2 regions of the Janthinobacterium sp. GMG1 genome follow, and region 1 is predicted to be linked to the other one. Evidence: predicted binding sites of a transcription regulator. Region 1 holds the regulator's gene; the other holds the start of a gene.
What was found. Region 1 encodes FNR, which switches genes on or off when oxygen is low (the NO sensors DNR and NnrR bind a similar motif). Its sites were predicted from a motif close to TTGATNNNNATCAA; they were not measured.

Region 1 (7,634 bases):
GAGCCTGGTATTGCCCAGCAAATACACCATGCCCAGCACGGCATTGAGGGGCGTGCGGATTTCATGGCTCATGTTGGCCACGAAATCGCTCTTCGCGCGGTTGGCCGCTTCGGCGCGGTCGCGTTCCTGTTCCAGCTCCGCCGCGCGCGCTTCGAGTTCCTGCTGCAGGCGGTCGCGTTCGCTCATCAGGCCGTTGAACGCTTCCGTCAGTTCGCCGATCTCGTCGCGCTGCTGTACCGGCACGGGGGTGAAGCGGCTGCCGCTGGTGCGCAGGGCCAGCAAGGTGTCGCGCAGGCGCACCAGCGGCGACAGCAGGCGCACGGTGACCCAGCCCAGAACGGCAGCGGCCAGCAGCGAAGCGAGGATGCTCCACAGCACCAGCCGGTACAGCACGCCATCGAACGGTTCAAAGGCATCCTCGACGGGCAGCGAGGCGGCCAGCAGCCAGTTCACGGATTTCAGGCGCTTGAAGCTGTTGACGGCCGTGATGCCGCGGCTGTTGGTGCTGACCATGCTGCCTTCGCCATCTTCCTTCAGCAACTGGGTCGTCGTCAGGTTGGCGTTCGGCTTGCGCGGTTGCAGCAAGCGGCTCGTATCGGGGTGCAGCACATAGCGCGGCACGGCGCCGCGCGTGAGGATGAAGTAATAGCCGCTCTTGCCGATCTTTTCCGAGCGCAGGCGGCCCAGCAGGTTGTCCTTGTACAGGCGCAGCACGCCGATCACCACGCCGGCCACCCGGCCATCGGCGGCCAGCACGGGCGCCACCATCTGCACGATGGGCATGCCGCTCGATTTACCAAGCATCGGTTCGGTGATCATGGGCTGGCGCGTGCGCAGGACGGTCTGGAAATACTCGCGCTCGGCAACGTTGATGCCGGCGCGCCCCGCCACTTCCGGCATGTCGGCCACGATGGCGCCCTGCGCGTCGAGCACCAGCACGTCATCGAACAGCACCAGCATCGAGCGGCGCGAATAGTATTCGCGCAATTGGGCGGGCCGGGCGATCAATTCCGGCGGCTGTTGCCGGGCCGTCAGGGTGACGATCTGCAGCAGCATGCCCAGCTTGTCGTCGAGCTCGGCAGCGGTGCGGGTGATCAGGGACGATTGCTGGCTCAGCAGTACTCGGGTGAAGTCGTCGCGCATGTGCTGCACCTGGATCATGGTGACCAGCGCGATCATGGCGATCGAGGTCAGGCTGGTGGCCAGCGCGACTTTTGCTTTGATGCCGAGAGGCTTCATGATTTCCTTTTCAGTACCGGGCGGCACAGGCGGCAGATAATGCTGTCAGGAATTTTCCTATCAATACCCCAGCTTGGCAAGCGCCACCGCGCAAATTGCCCGCCCCGTACGGGCTTTTGACGATGTTGCCATATAATTAAAGGCTGGACGTCGTTTATTCGCCGAAATTACGGTGAAATTGGTATACGGCAACCCTGTATGCAGCTGTATGCAGTAAACTTGTTGTTGCATTTTCTAAAAGGTACCGACATGACTGAAGCGCTACTCACTCCCACCTTGCCCACCGTGAACGTGGAGGCGTTGCGTGCGCGATGCTCGACCTGCAGCATGCATCAATTGTGCCTGCCGATGGGCCTCGATGTGGGCGACATGGACAGGCTGGACCAGATCATCGGCCGCCGCCGCAAGATCGTGCGCGGCGCCTCGCTGTTCCGCATCGGTGACTCGTTCCAGAACCTGTATGCGATCCGCCTGGGGCACTTCAAGACGTACCAGATCAATCCCGGTGGCGAAGAGCAGGTGACGGGTTTCCAGATGGCGGGCGAACTGCTGGGCATGGATGCCATCAGCGCCGACCGCCACCACTGTAATGCAGTGGCGCTGGAAGACAGCGAAGTGTGTGAAATCCCGTTTTCCAGCCTGGAACAATTGCTGGGCAATATGCCGACCCTGCTGCGCCATTTCCACCGCATGATGAGCCAGGAAATCACGCGCGAGCAAAGCGTGATGCTGTTGCTGGGCAATATGCAGGCGACGCAGCGGTTTGCCGCCTTCATCGTCAACCTGGCGTCGCGCTATGAAGCGCGCGGCTATTCGGGCAGCAATTTCCAGCTGCGCATGTCGCGCGAGGAAATCGGCAACTACCTGGGCCTGACCATCGAGAGCGTCAGCCGCCTGCTATCCAAATTCAAGAAGGAAGGCTGGCTGCGCGTGTCGAACCGCGAGATCGAGATATTGCAGCCGGCCAAGCTGAAGGCCATTACGGCCGGAACCGACATCTGCAAATAAGGCTTACAGCTCTTCGTCCGCATGCAGCGCGATGCTGCGTTGCAGCGGCCAGGTCCAGATGCCGGACAGGCGCCACTCGCGTTTGTCGTTTTCCACCAGCACTTGCCAGCGGCTGCGCTCGAGCATCGGCAGCGCCACGGAAAAATTGCCGGCCGCATCGGGCTGCACCAGCACCTTGATATCCTTTTCCGGCAGGGTCGCATGCGCCAGGTGCAGCTGCAGCGGACCCTGGTAAGCCTTGCCGAAGCTGTGCACGGAACCGGTCAGGCGTGCTTGCGCCACGTCATACGACAGGCTCGTATCCATGGCCAGGTCGCTGGCGATCGTGTCGCGCTTCAAATCCTGGTTGATCGCCTTGCCCTGCTTGTAATAATCGCCCACCACCAGCGCATCGGGCTGCGTAAACGCGATATAGCCCATGAAGCTGCCGACGACCACGGACAGGCCGGGGCCGATCATCAGCAGCCATGGCCAGCGATGCTTGTACCACGGTGCAACGGGGGCTTGCAGTTTCAGACTGTCGGACATGATATTTCTCCTGTTTAATCAGCCAGTCCCCGCATGGGGACCGGCCTTCCTGCAACTTCGTGGCGGCGGCGAGGGCACCCGGTCCCCTTCCGCCTTTCCTTGTTAACGTGGCACGATGAATACCGCGCTTTCACGCACATGCAGCGACGGGTTGTCCAGCGAGTGCAATTCGATCGCAATCTTGTTCGAACCCTTCTCTCCCACGCCGTGCGGCACGCGCAGGCGGATCGGCCAACCCAGCGTTTCCGTCGGCTGCAAGGTCACTTCTTCGCGCGTCAGCAAGGTCAGGCCCGGCAGGCCGGAAGCGCTGATCTTGAAATGCTGGGTTTGCTCCGACGTGTTCATGATCTGCAGACGGTAGACGTTTTCAATCATGCCGTCTTCCACTTCGCGTCCCATCGAACCGCGGTCGCGGATCACGTCCATTTTCAGGGGCGTGCGCAGGGCCAGCGACGTACATACGGCGATGATGATCAGGGCCAGGATGGAAGTGTAGATCAGGACGCGCGGGCGCATGGCGCGCTGGCGTATCTGCTTCGAATTGAAGTTGTTTTCCATCGCATGGTCGGTACTGTAGCGTACCAGTCCCCGTGGCCGGTCAACCTTGTCCATCACGCTGTTGCAGGCATCGACGCAAGCGGCGCAACCGATGCATTCATACTGCAGGCCGTTGCGGATATCGATACCGGTCGGACACACCTGCACGCACAGGGTACAGTCGATGCAATCGCCCAGCTTGTCGTTGTTGCCGGCCTTCTTGCTCATGGCGCCGCGTGGTTCGCCGCGCTTGGCATCATAGGTGATGATCAGGGTGTCCTGGTCGAACATGGCGCTCTGAAAGCGCGCGTAGGGGCACATGTATTTGCACACCTGCTCGCGCAGCCAGCCCGCGTTGCCGTAGGTTGCCAGGCTGTAGAACAAGACCCAGAACCATTCCCAGGGACCGAAGTTCAGGGTGGTCACCGACTGCGCCAGTTCCTTGATCGGCGTGAAGTAGCCGACAAAGGTAAAGCCCGTCCACAGGGCGATGGCGCCCCATGCCAGGTGCTTGGCCGTCTTCTTGAACGCCTTGCGCACGGAGGGGCCCTGCTTGTCGAGGGCCATGCGCGCGCTGCGCGTGCCCTCGATGTGGCGTTCGACCCACAGGAAAATTTCCGTGTATACCGTTTGCGGGCAAGAGAACCCGCACCACACCCGCCCGGCAATGGCCGTGACGAGGAACAACAAATACGCACAGATGATCAGCAGGGCCGCCAGATAGATGAAATCCTGGGGCCACAGCACGACGCCGAAAATGTAGAACTTGCGCGTGGTCAAATCGAACAGCAGGGCTTGCCTGCCATTCCAGGTCAACCACGGCAAGCCGTAGAACGCGAGCTGGGTAAGCCATACGCATACCCATCGCCAGGTAGCGTAGCGTCCTTTGGCCTCGCGAGGGTAGATTTGCTCGCGGGCCGCATACATCTTGATGACTTGAGGTTCCATTTTTACTTTGCGGGTGCCTGCGGATTCGACAGGCTCCAGACATACGCCGACAGCACGTGTACCTTGGATTCGCCGAGGAAATCACTGAAGGCCGGCATGGTGTTGTTGCGTCCCTTGCGTACGGTTTCCATGATGGTATCGGCGCTGCCGCCGTACAGCCAGGTCTTGTCCGTCAGGTTCGGCGCGCCGAGCATCTGGTTACCCTTGGCATCGGCGCCATGACAGGCCATGCAGGCGCCAAATTTGGCCTTGCCCAGCACCGACTTGACGGGATCCGAGGTCGAGCCGGACAGGCTCAGCACATAATGGGCCACGTTCTCGACATCCTTTTCGGAGCCGAGGGCGGCGCCCATCGGTGGCATCTGCCCATTGCGGCCGTGCAGGATGGTGGTCTTGATGATGTCGGGTTCGCCGCCATACAGCCAGTCCTTGTCCGTCAGGTTGGGGAAGCCCTTGTTGCCGCGCGCATCCGAACCGTGGCATTGCGCGCAGTAGGTCAGGAACAGGCGCTGGCCGATGGCCAGTGCCTGCGGATCGGCCGCCACCGTCTTCAAGTCCTGGCTCAGGTACTTGTTGAACAGGGGACCGTAGTCGGCTTCCGCCTTCTTCAGCTCTTCCTCGTACTGGCCCGTCGATTTCCAGCCCAGGCTGCCGGCATAGTTGCCCAGGCCCGGATACAGGAACAGGTACGCCAGCGCGAAGACGATGGTGATGTAGAACAACCACATCCACCAGCGCGGCATCGGCGTGTTGAGTTCCTTCAAGTCCTCGTCCCAGACGTGGCCCGTGGTGCCATCGGCAGGGGCGCCCTCGACCACTTTGATTTTCGACTGCGAGTACAGCAGCACGCCGCAGCCGATGATGCCCAGCAGAGACAGCACGATGATGTAGATATTCCAGAAGCCATTGGTAAAGTCAGCCATGGTGATGCTCCTTCGCCAGGTTCATCTCGGCCTCAGCCGGATAATCGAGCGCGTCGTCGGCGAACGGCAGGCGTGCCGCCGCGTCGAAGTCGCTGTTGCTGCGGCTGAACGTCCACCACAGGATGCCCACGAACGTCGTAAAGGAAACCACCGTCATGACGCTGCTGGCGCTGTCAAACAGGTTTTCGATTGCCATGCTAATTCCTTGTTTTGATTAATGTACCGAGGCCTTGCAGATAGGCGACCAGGGCGTCTTCTTCCGTCTTGTCCTGCAGCTGCGCGGGGCCGGCGGTGATTTCTGCATCGCTGTACGGCTGGCCCAGGCGTTGCAGGGCGCGCATCTTCGGCATGATTTCGTCAGGCACCAGCTTGGTCTTCGCCAGCCAGGGGTAGGACGGCATGTTCGACTCGGGCACCACGTCGCGCGGGTTGTTCAAGTGCGTGCGGTGCCATTCGTCGCTGTAGCGCGCGCCCACGCGGGCCAGGTCGGGCCCCGTGCGCTTGGAACCCCACTGGAACGGATGGTCGTAGACGAATTCGCCAGCGACCGAATAGTGGCCATAGCGTTCCGTTTCCGCGCGCAGCGGACGCACCATCTGCGAGTGGCAGTTGTAGCAGCCTTCGCGCACGTAAATGTCGCGGCCCGCCAGGCGCAGCGGCGAATACGGCTTCAGGCCGGCGACCGGCTCCGTCGTGCTCTTCTGGAAGAACAGGGGAACGATCTCGACGGCGCCGCCGATGCTGATCACTACCGTGACCAGGGCGATCAGCAGCCAGGGGTTTCTCTCAATCCATGCATGTGAAAATTTCATTTGCTTATGCTCCTATCAGGCGTGCGCCGCGTTCAGTTCCGGAATGCGGGCGACGGGGAGTTTGCTGCCGCGCAAGGTCATCCAGGTGTTGTAGCCCATGATGCACATACCCGACAGGTACAGCAGGCCACCGGCCACGCGCACCACGTAGTACGGATACGTCGCTTTCACGCTCTCGACAAAGGTGTAGGTCAGGGTGCCGTCCGGATTGACCGCGCGCCACATCAGACCCTGCATCACGCCGGCGATCCACATGGCGGCGATGTACAGCACGATGCCGATGGTGGCCACCCAGAAGTGCACGTCGACCAGGCGCGTGCTGTGCATCTGCGTGCGGCCCGCCAGGCGTGGCAGCAGATAGTAGATCGAACCCATGGTGATGAAGCCCACCCAGCCCAGAGCGCCCGCATGCACGTGGGCAACGGTCCAGTCGGTGTAGTGCGACAGCGAGTTGATGGTCTTGATCGACATCATCGGACCTTCGAAGGTGGCGATGCCGTAGAACGACAGCGAGACGATCATGAATTTCAGGATCGGATCGGTGCGCAGCTTGTGCCAGGCGCCCGACAGGGTCATGATGCCGTTGATCATGCCGCCCCAGCTTGGTGCCAGCAGGACCAGCGAGAAGACCATGCCGATCGATTGCGTCCAGTCAGGCAATGCCGTGTAGTGCAGGTGATGCGGGCCCGCCCACATGTAGGTGAAGATCAGCGCCCAGAAGTGGACGATCGACAAACGGTACGAGTACACGGGGCGCTCGGCCTGTTTCGGGATGAAGTAGTAAACCATGCCCAGGTAGCCGGCGGTCAGGATGAAACCCACCGCATTATGGCCGTACCACCACTGGATCATGGCGTCCTGCACGCCCGCATACGCGGAATACGACTTGGTGAACGAGGCTGGCATGACGGCGCCATTGACCACGTGCAAAATCGTCACGGCCAGGATGTAGGCACCGAAGAACCAGTTGGCCACGTAGATGTGTTTTACCTTGCGCTTGATCAGGGTGCCGAAGAACACGATGGCGTAGGCGATCCAGACGATGGCGATGAGGATGGCGATAGGCCATTCCAGTTCCGCGTATTCCTTGCCGCGTGTCATGCCCATGGGCAGGGTGACGACGGCGCACAGGATCACCGCTTGCCAGCCCCAGAAGGTGAAGGCGGCCAGTTTGTCGGAAAACAGGCGCACCTGGCAGGTGCGTTGGACAACGTAGTACGAGGTAGCGAACAGGCCGCAGATGCCGAAGGCGAAAATCACCGCATTCGTGTGCAGCGGACGCAAGCGTCCGTATGTCAGCCATGGTATATCGAGGTTCAGGGCAGGCCAGGCCAGCTGAGCGGCGATGATAACGCCAACCAGCATGCCGATGATGCCCCATACCACAGTAGCGACCGCGAATTGCTTCACGATCTTGTAGTTATAGTTCAGCGATTGATCCACAAAGACTCTCCCTGGAATTACTATTTATGATGGTGGCCAGAGAGTAAGTGTTTGACCGCGAAAAAACTTTGATGTGGATCAAAATTCCCCGGATGAAATAAGCGTAGCGAACTGGCATCGAAATAAAGTGATATCTCGATCAAATTCCCGTCAAAAAAGCCATGCAAGATCCCTGCAATCAGGAGGGATGAGGGGC
Region 2 (7,634 bases), on a different contig from region 1:
CCCCGGCGCGCCGCCAGCCAGGGCGCGATGACGGCGGCGATGCGCTCGGCCGCGTGGCCATCCCACAGGGGCGGGAGGCGGCCGCGCTTGCCGCCCGTGTCCAGGATGCCGCGCGCCAGCGCCAGGATGGCGGCCGGCTGCGTGCCGGCCAGGGTATTCGTGCCGGCGCTGACGGTGATAGGCCGCTCCGTATTGTCGCGCAAGGTCAGGCAGGGCACGCCCAGGGCCGTGCTTTCTTCCTGCACGCCGCCCGAATCCGTCAGCACCAGGCGGGCGTCCTGCATCAGGCCCAGCATTTCCAGGTAGCCCAGCGGCGGCAGGCAGGCGATGGCATGCCGCGCCAGCAGCGGTTCCAGGCCCGCCAGGCGCAAGCCGGCCAGGGTGCGCGGGTGGATGGGAAACAGCAGCGGCAGCCGGACTGACAATTGCCCCAGCGCCTGCAGCAGGGCTTCGAGCTGCGCCGGGTCATCCACGTTCGAGGGGCGGTGCAGGGTCAGCAGGCCGTACGCGGGCGGGCAGGCGTGGCCGTGGACGCACAGGGTGGCGGCGGGCGTTACGGCGCGCGGCAGTTGCTGCCGCAGGCTGTCGATCATGACGTTGCCCGTAAAATGGATGCGTTCGGGCGCGATGCCTTCGCGCAGCAGGTTGGCGCGCGCGCCTTCCTCGCTGGTCAGCAGCAGGCTTGATAACTGGTCCGTCAGCACGCGGTTGATTTCCTCGGGCATGCGCCGGTCGCCGCTGCGCAGGCCCGCTTCCACGTGGATCACGGGAATGTCCCGCTTGGCCGCCACCAGCGCGCACGCGAGGGTGGAATTGACGTCGCCCACCACCAGCACGGCATCGGGCGCCAGCGGCGGCTGCGCGTCGAGCACGGCGTCGAAGCGGCGCATGATCTCGGCCGTCTGCTGCGCATGGCTGCCGGAGCCGACGTCCAGGCAGATGTCGGGCGGGCGCAGCTCCAGGTCCATAAACAGCTGTGCGTTCATGGCCGTGTCGTAATGCTGGCCGGTATGCAGCAAGGTCACGCGCACGGCGCTCGCCTGGCGGGCCATGGCGGCCAGGATGGGCGCCATCTTCATCAGGTTGGGGCGCGCGGCCACCACGCACAGCAGGTGCGCCGGCGCGGCGGCGGAAAACGAGGGGTCGGACATTGCGGGCTCCTTAGAATTGCATGGTGAGCGTGACGCTGACGCCGTTTTCGCGGTAGTCTCCGCCGCGGTTGCTGGCGTGCCGTGTATGCCGTACGTCGATGCTGGCCGTCATGTTCGGCTGCAGGATGCGCGTGTAGCCAGCCGTCACGGTGATGTTGTTGTCGCGCCGGGGCGCGCTCAGCGAACGCACGCCGGCGTAGCCGGCATTGACATTCAGGCTGGTGCGGGAATTGGCTTGCCAGTTCCAGCCCACGTTGCCGCCGATCTGGCGCGTGCGGTCTTCGCTGCCGAACTCCACGCCGGGCAGCAAGCCGCTGTCGACGCCGCTGGCCGTTTGCGCCGTGCGGTCGACAGCCGTGACGCCGACGATCATCGTGCTTTTCGCCGTGGCGCGCGCCATCGTCAGTTTCAGCTGTTTTTGCAGGAAATAGCGGTGGCTGAAGTAATTGATGGCGCCCCGTTCCGGCCCCAGGCTGTTGGCGTAGCGCAGGAAGGCATCGATGCGCAGGCGCCGGTCGCGGGCATTCGGGAAGATGCCGCGCCATAATTGATCGAGCAGCCGGCCCGCATCGCGGTCGCCCAGGCGCGAAAACTGCGTCGGCATGGTGGTGATGTTTTCGCTGTAACTGAGTTGCCAGTTGGTATGGCGCTGCAGGAACGTGGCATCCAGGCTGTAGGTGGTGCCAAAGAAGCGCTTGCCCGTGCTGAAGGCCACGCTGGTGCGCGGCGACGGCGTCCACACGCCGCCCAGCGACCAGAAGCGGCCCGCCGGCGCCTTGCCGGAAGTCGAGATATAGCCTTCCTTTTCCATGCCGCCGCTGGCCGTGGCCGCCCATTTGCTGCTGAACGGATAGCGCAGGCCTACGCTGCTGCGCTGCATGCGCACGGGGGCCAGATTGCTGTCCTGCGTGCGGCGCACGTCGTGGCTGGCGTTCCAGGTCCAGCCCTTGCCGCGCGGCTCGCCGCCGAGCAGTAATTCCAGCTCATCGCTGTGCATCGACAGCAGGTCGCCGCCGCTGTCGACCGTGTTGCGCGTGTAGCGCAGCTCGGCCGTGGCCAGGCCGCGGAAACGGTGGCGCAGGTAGGGGCTGATGCCGGTGGTGCGCACGGTGCTGGCATTGTCCGTGTCGGGCAGGTCGTCGATCAGTTGCGGGCCGAATGGCGAGACGTTGCGCCGGCTGACGCTGGCGTCCGCATCGATGAAGAACCAGTCCTTGACCAGCTCGGCGTCGGCCGAGGCGTGCAGTTCGTGGTTGTCCGTGTCGGCACGCTGTCCGGACAGGTATTTGCGCCAGCTGTAATCGAGGTGCACGCGCAGGCGGGGACCTGTGCCGATGAGGGCGATGGCGGGCGCGATTTCCGTGATGAAGTCCGCTTGCGCCTGGCCGGGCGGCGCGCGCAAGGCATTGTCCGTATAGCTTTCGCGCAGGCGCAGCGACGGCTTCACCAGCCAGTCAACGGCGCCGGCCGGCAGGGGCATCAGCAGGGACAGCAACGGCAGCAGCGGCAGCGAAACCCGGCCGCTAATCGTAATAGCCATAGCCGTAGTAGTCATTGCCGGGGAACGATTTGGTCTTGTTGTAGATCAAATGTATGTGTTCGCACGACTCGATCTGGCGCAGCGCTTCCTTGACGGCGTGCTGCGTCGTCGTTTCCGCCTCGACCACCATCACCACTTGTCCCATCTGCCCGACCAGCGCGTGCGCTTCGCTGGTGATCAGCAGGGGCGGCGAATCGAAGACGACGACGCGGTCGCCATAGCGGCTGGCAATTTCCGCCAGCAAGCGGCTCATGGCGCGGCTGGCCAGCAATTCCGTCGCGTGCTTGTTGCTGCGCCCGGCGGGCAGGATGCTCAGGTTGGCCACGTTGGTTTTCAGGATCACGTCGCCCATGGCCAGTTGCGGGTCGAGCAGCACGTCCATCAGCCCCGGCTCCGGTGCCAGGCCCAGCACTTTCAGCACGGACGGGCGCGCCACATCCGCGTCGACCAGCAGCACCGTGATATCCATTTCCATGGCGATGCTCATGGCCAGGTTGACGGCGCAATATGTCTTGCCTTCGCCCGGCATGGCGCTGGTGACGACGATCAGGTTGCCGTGGCGGATGGCCTCGGCGCCGCTGGCGCGGGCCTGGCGCAGCAGCGGGCGCTTGATGATGCGGAAATCCTCGGCCACCGAGCTGCGTCCGCCTTCCTGCGTGAGCATGCCCTGTTCGGCCAGGCGGGCCAGATTCAAGGGGCGGTATTGCGGCGACCTGGCCGCGTCAGCGCCATCCGTACCCGCCGCACCCGTCGCATCATAGGGCACGCCGGCCTCGGCCACGCCCAGGATCGTGGGTTCCTGCTTGCCGCTGTCCTTGCTGCTCATCGTCGCTCCCCCCGGATCTAGAATTTCAGCAGCGCGGCCGTCATGACCCCGCCGTACAGCACGAACAGGCTGCCCAGGCAGGCGCCAAAGCCGTAGCGGGCGCGGCGGCGGCGCACCTGCTGCAGCGCCGTCCAGTTCATCGATACCGTGCCCAGCACGTTCAAGCCCGTGGCGTCGCGCAGTTCGGCGGGGCTGAGGAAGGTGGGGCGTACCTGGCTGATGAGCAAAGCCGTGGCGACGCCGGCCACCAGGGCCGCGCCCAGCGCCGCGCTGAACAGCAGCGGACGGTTCGGGCCGACGGGCGCATATTGCACCGTGGGCGGATCGATGATCTTGAAGGCCATCATTTCGGTGGTGGAACTGAGCTCGCCCGACAGCTTGGCCGCTTCGCGCCGGCCGATCAGCTTTTCATAGTTTTCCTTGTTGATGACGTAGTCGCGGTTCAGCTGCGCCAGTTGCGATTCCACCTCGGGTACGGCATTGCTCTGCGCCAGCAGGCGCTCGTTGCGCGCGCTGTATTCCTGCACGCGGGCCTTGATGGCGGCCACCTTGGCGTCCGCGTCCGTCAGCGCCACCTTCAGTTGCTGCAACATGGGGCTGTAGTTCTTGCCCGGGTCGCCGGAGGCCGCTTTCAGCTTGCTTTCCTCGATCTTGCGTTCTTCCAGCTGGGCCACCAGGCGCTTCGAGGCGATAATGTCGGGATGCAATTCCGTAAATTGCATGCGCAGGCTGTCGAGGTTCTTGTTGATCGAGGCGATGCGCTCGTCGAGTTCGGGATTCGTGATGGCCGCCGCGTTCGGCTCCAGGTCGAGCACGGGCTCGTCGCCCTCGATCTGGCTCTGGATGGCCTTGCGCGATTGTTCCGCCTCGACCAGTTCCAGCTTGGCATTGTTCAGGCTATCGGACGACATCAGCAGCTGGCTGCCATAGTCGATGCCCTGGCGCGGCAGCAGCAGGTTGTTGCGGATCTTGAATTCCTTCACCAGGTTTTCCGCCGCGCTCAGCTTGTCCTCGTAATTCCTGATCTGCTCGTCGATGAATTGCACGGCCTTTTGCGAATCGCCCTTTTTACCCTGGAAACTGCCTTCGACAAAGATGGTGAGCAGGCTTTGCACGACGTCGCGCACCAGCTTCGGGTCGCGCCCGCTGTAGCTGATGGTATAGATGTCATACGCGTTGGTGCCCGTGATCTTGATCCGGCTCATCAAGTCGTCCAGCTGGGCCTCGTGTTCGCGCGCGGTCTTCGAATCGAGGTCGAGGTCGACCATGCGCATGACGCGCTCCACGTTCGGGCGGCTGAGCAGGGTGCGGCTCATGATGGCCACTTGCTGTTCCGTGTTCGGCACGCTGGTCATGCCGGCCATCAGCGGCTTGAGGATGGTTTGCGTATCGACAAACACGCGCGCCGAGGTCTGGAAATCGTCGGGCAGGGTAATCACCCGGATGAAGCCGGCGATGGCCACCAGCCAGGCCACCAGCACCGCATGCCAGCGGTACTTCCAGATGCCTTTCAGGCTGGAAAGCAGTTGCTGTATCAATTGCTCCATGTCGCTTCCTTCGGATGACGGTGCTGCACGGTAGATGGCTTGGCGGCGCGGACAACGACGGCATCTTGCAAGAAATGCTTGCCTGTTGAGTAAGCAAAGTATAGGGCGGCTGTGAGGCAAGATTTCCCAAGATGATTGCTTCTTGATACGCCTCAAGGTTCTCTTGCCAAGTTTTAATAATCATAGGAAGTTCGCGGCCCAGGCTGGTTCTGCGGGGCCGGCCATGGATGCGCCATCGACTCGAAGAGGCTCCGCATGAATCCGTTTCGCCGTGCATTTGTCCGCAACACGCTGGGCCTGGCCATTGCCGCCGGCCTGCTGGGCGCCTGCCGCACGACCCATCCGCTGGCCCCTTCCGACGACAGCGCGCCCATGCACGACTACCTGATCGGACCGGGCGACTCCGTCAACATCATCGTCTGGCGCAATCCGGAAGTGTCGCTGACGGTGGCCGTGCGGCCCGATGGCAAGATCACCACGCCGCTGGTCGAGGATTTACCCGCCAGCGGCAAGACGTCGACCCAGCTGGCGCGTGACATCGAGCAAGCCCTGGGCAAGTTCATCCAGCAGCCCGTGGTGACGGTCATCGTCACCAATTTCTCGGGCCCGTATGGCGAGCAAATCCGCGTCATCGGCGAGGCGGCCAAGCCGCAGGCGCTGCCGTACCGCCTGGGCATGTCGCTGATGGATGTGCTCATCGCCGTGGGCGGCATCACCGATTTCGCGGCAGGCAACAAGGCCAGCATCATCCGCATGCGCGAAGGCAACCAGCAGCAGCTGCGCGTGCGGCTCGACGATTTATTGAAAGACGGCGATATTTCCGCGAATGTCATGATGCGGCCGGGCGACGTGTTATTGATACCGGAAAGTTTTTTTTAATAGCGGCCTCGGCAATATCAAAACAGCATTTTTATTTGTCATTTTGTACTTGCAGGCAAATTTCAGCATGCAATTTTGCTACTGAATAGCACATTTCTTCTGTTTTTTTTGCTTGGCGTGGGAACTTCTCCAGTTTTTTTCTTGTCACAAGGCATTGGCTTCAGTCCGTCTCGACGGCGGCCGATGAACGTGAGGACAAGATGAGCTTTGAAGATGAACCCATTATTTCCTTCGACACGCCCGGTACTTTCAGCGACCTGGTGGTGGGCGAAGGGCAGATCGACCCGGCCATGGAGCACGAGCTCGACCTGCAGCGCTTTCATATCCGCATGGCCAATTCGCGCGGCCGGCGCGAGGCGGCCAGTTTGCTGATCCGCAAGATGTACGGCTGGCGCGGCTATGCCGTCGATCCTGGCATCGCGCATGCCCTGAACAAGATCACGCTGTTTGCGGAAACGGCCGGCAGCACCGTCGGCACCATGACCCTGTGCCTCGACAATGACGAGACAGGCTTGCCCGCCGATGAAAACTTCCGCGACAAGCTCGACATCCTGCGCGAGCAGGGCCGGCGCCTGTGCGAACCGTCGCGCCTGGCCATCGACAAGGGCGTGAGCAAGCGCGTGTTTGCGGCGCTGATTCATATCTCTTATATCTATGCCCACAATATTCACGGCTTTACGGATTACGTGATCGAAGTTAACCCGCGCCACGTGGTGTTTTACAAGCGCATGCTGGGATTCCAGGACTTCGGCGGCGAGCGCGAGTGCACGCGCGTGGGGGCGCCGGCCGTGCTGCTACGGCTGGACCTCGATTACATGGGGGCCCAGATCCGCAAATACGGTGGCCTGATGGAACAGCATGGGGGTGAACGGTCGTTTTACCCCTTTTTTTTTCCGACATGGGATGAGCCTGGCATTACGGACCGGCTGAGGCAGGGGCGCAACTGATGACTCACGGGTTTTTCAGCAGGAGCGCCTGCATGTAGCTGCCTGGAATCGCGTAAGTGATGCCGCTCGGTGCGCTGAGGGCCGCTTCCTTTAGACCCTTGATGTACACCATGTTGACGATGCCGTAGACGAGACCGGTCTCGGGATCGAACAGGGGGCTGCCGCTGCTGCCTGGATACGCCGTCGCGTCCAGCTGGAACACGGTGTACGGCGCCTTTTGCAGCTGCGCCAGGCGCCGCACGTCGAGGCGCTGCGCATTTTCGCTGGGCATGACCACCGGCGTCAGCGATGACACGGTGGCGCGGTGCGTCACGTGGTGCAGCCCCAGCAAGGTACCCAGCGGAAACCCCGTAAACGCCATGGCCTGGCCTTCGCGCACCGTGGCCGCGTCGCCCAGCGCCAGGGCGGGCAGGGGCGCGCCCGCCAGCCGCAGCAAGGCCAGGTCGTGTTCCGTGTCCAGCGCCTGGACCTTGACGGGGCGAAATTGCGCCACCTCGCCCTGGCCAGTGAGTATGCCGATGACTTCGTTCGGATTGGCGTCGAGCAGTTTCTGGATCACATGGGCGCAAGTGAGCACGCTCAAGCCGTCGCCCGTCACGAAACCCGTGCCGATGAAATTCATCGGCGGCGTGCGCGTCTTTTGCAGGTTGCCCACGCCGACGATGGACGGTTTCACGCGCGCAATGGTGTGCGCCAGTGGCGCATCGGCGCGGCACGGCGCGCTGGCGAGCAGCAAGGCAAGGC

Region 2: the regulator FNR is predicted to act here: its motif matches at 5,207-5,220, upstream of SJI03_RS09375 (XrtA system polysaccharide chain length determinant).

Annotation. Positions count from the first base shown of each region.
Region 1 is NZ_JAXQNT010000013.1:59,165-66,798, reverse strand. Features, by position in the region: gene SJI03_RS25425 (response regulator) at 1-1,239, opposite strand, end outside; gene fnr (fumarate/nitrate reduction transcriptional regulator Fnr) at 1,489-2,247, shown strand; gene SJI03_RS25415 (FixH family protein) at 2,251-2,775, opposite strand; gene ccoG (cytochrome c oxidase accessory protein CcoG) at 2,878-4,260, opposite strand; gene ccoP (cytochrome-c oxidase, cbb3-type subunit III) at 4,263-5,183, opposite strand; gene SJI03_RS25400 (cbb3-type cytochrome oxidase subunit 3) at 5,176-5,379, opposite strand; gene ccoO (cytochrome-c oxidase, cbb3-type subunit II) at 5,381-5,995, opposite strand; gene ccoN (cytochrome-c oxidase, cbb3-type subunit I) at 6,011-7,438, opposite strand.
Region 2 is NZ_JAXQNT010000003.1:113,582-121,215, reverse strand. Features, by position in the region: gene wecB (non-hydrolyzing UDP-N-acetylglucosamine 2-epimerase) at 1-1,151, opposite strand, end outside; gene SJI03_RS09385 (TIGR03016 family PEP-CTERM system-associated outer membrane protein) at 1,162-2,691, opposite strand; gene SJI03_RS09380 (XrtA-associated tyrosine autokinase) at 2,675-3,517, opposite strand; gene SJI03_RS09375 (XrtA system polysaccharide chain length determinant) at 3,535-5,064, opposite strand; gene SJI03_RS09370 (XrtA/PEP-CTERM system exopolysaccharide export protein) at 5,320-5,943, shown strand; gene SJI03_RS09365 (N-acyl amino acid synthase FeeM domain-containing protein) at 6,144-6,890, shown strand; gene SJI03_RS09360 (serine protease) at 6,895-7,634, opposite strand, start outside.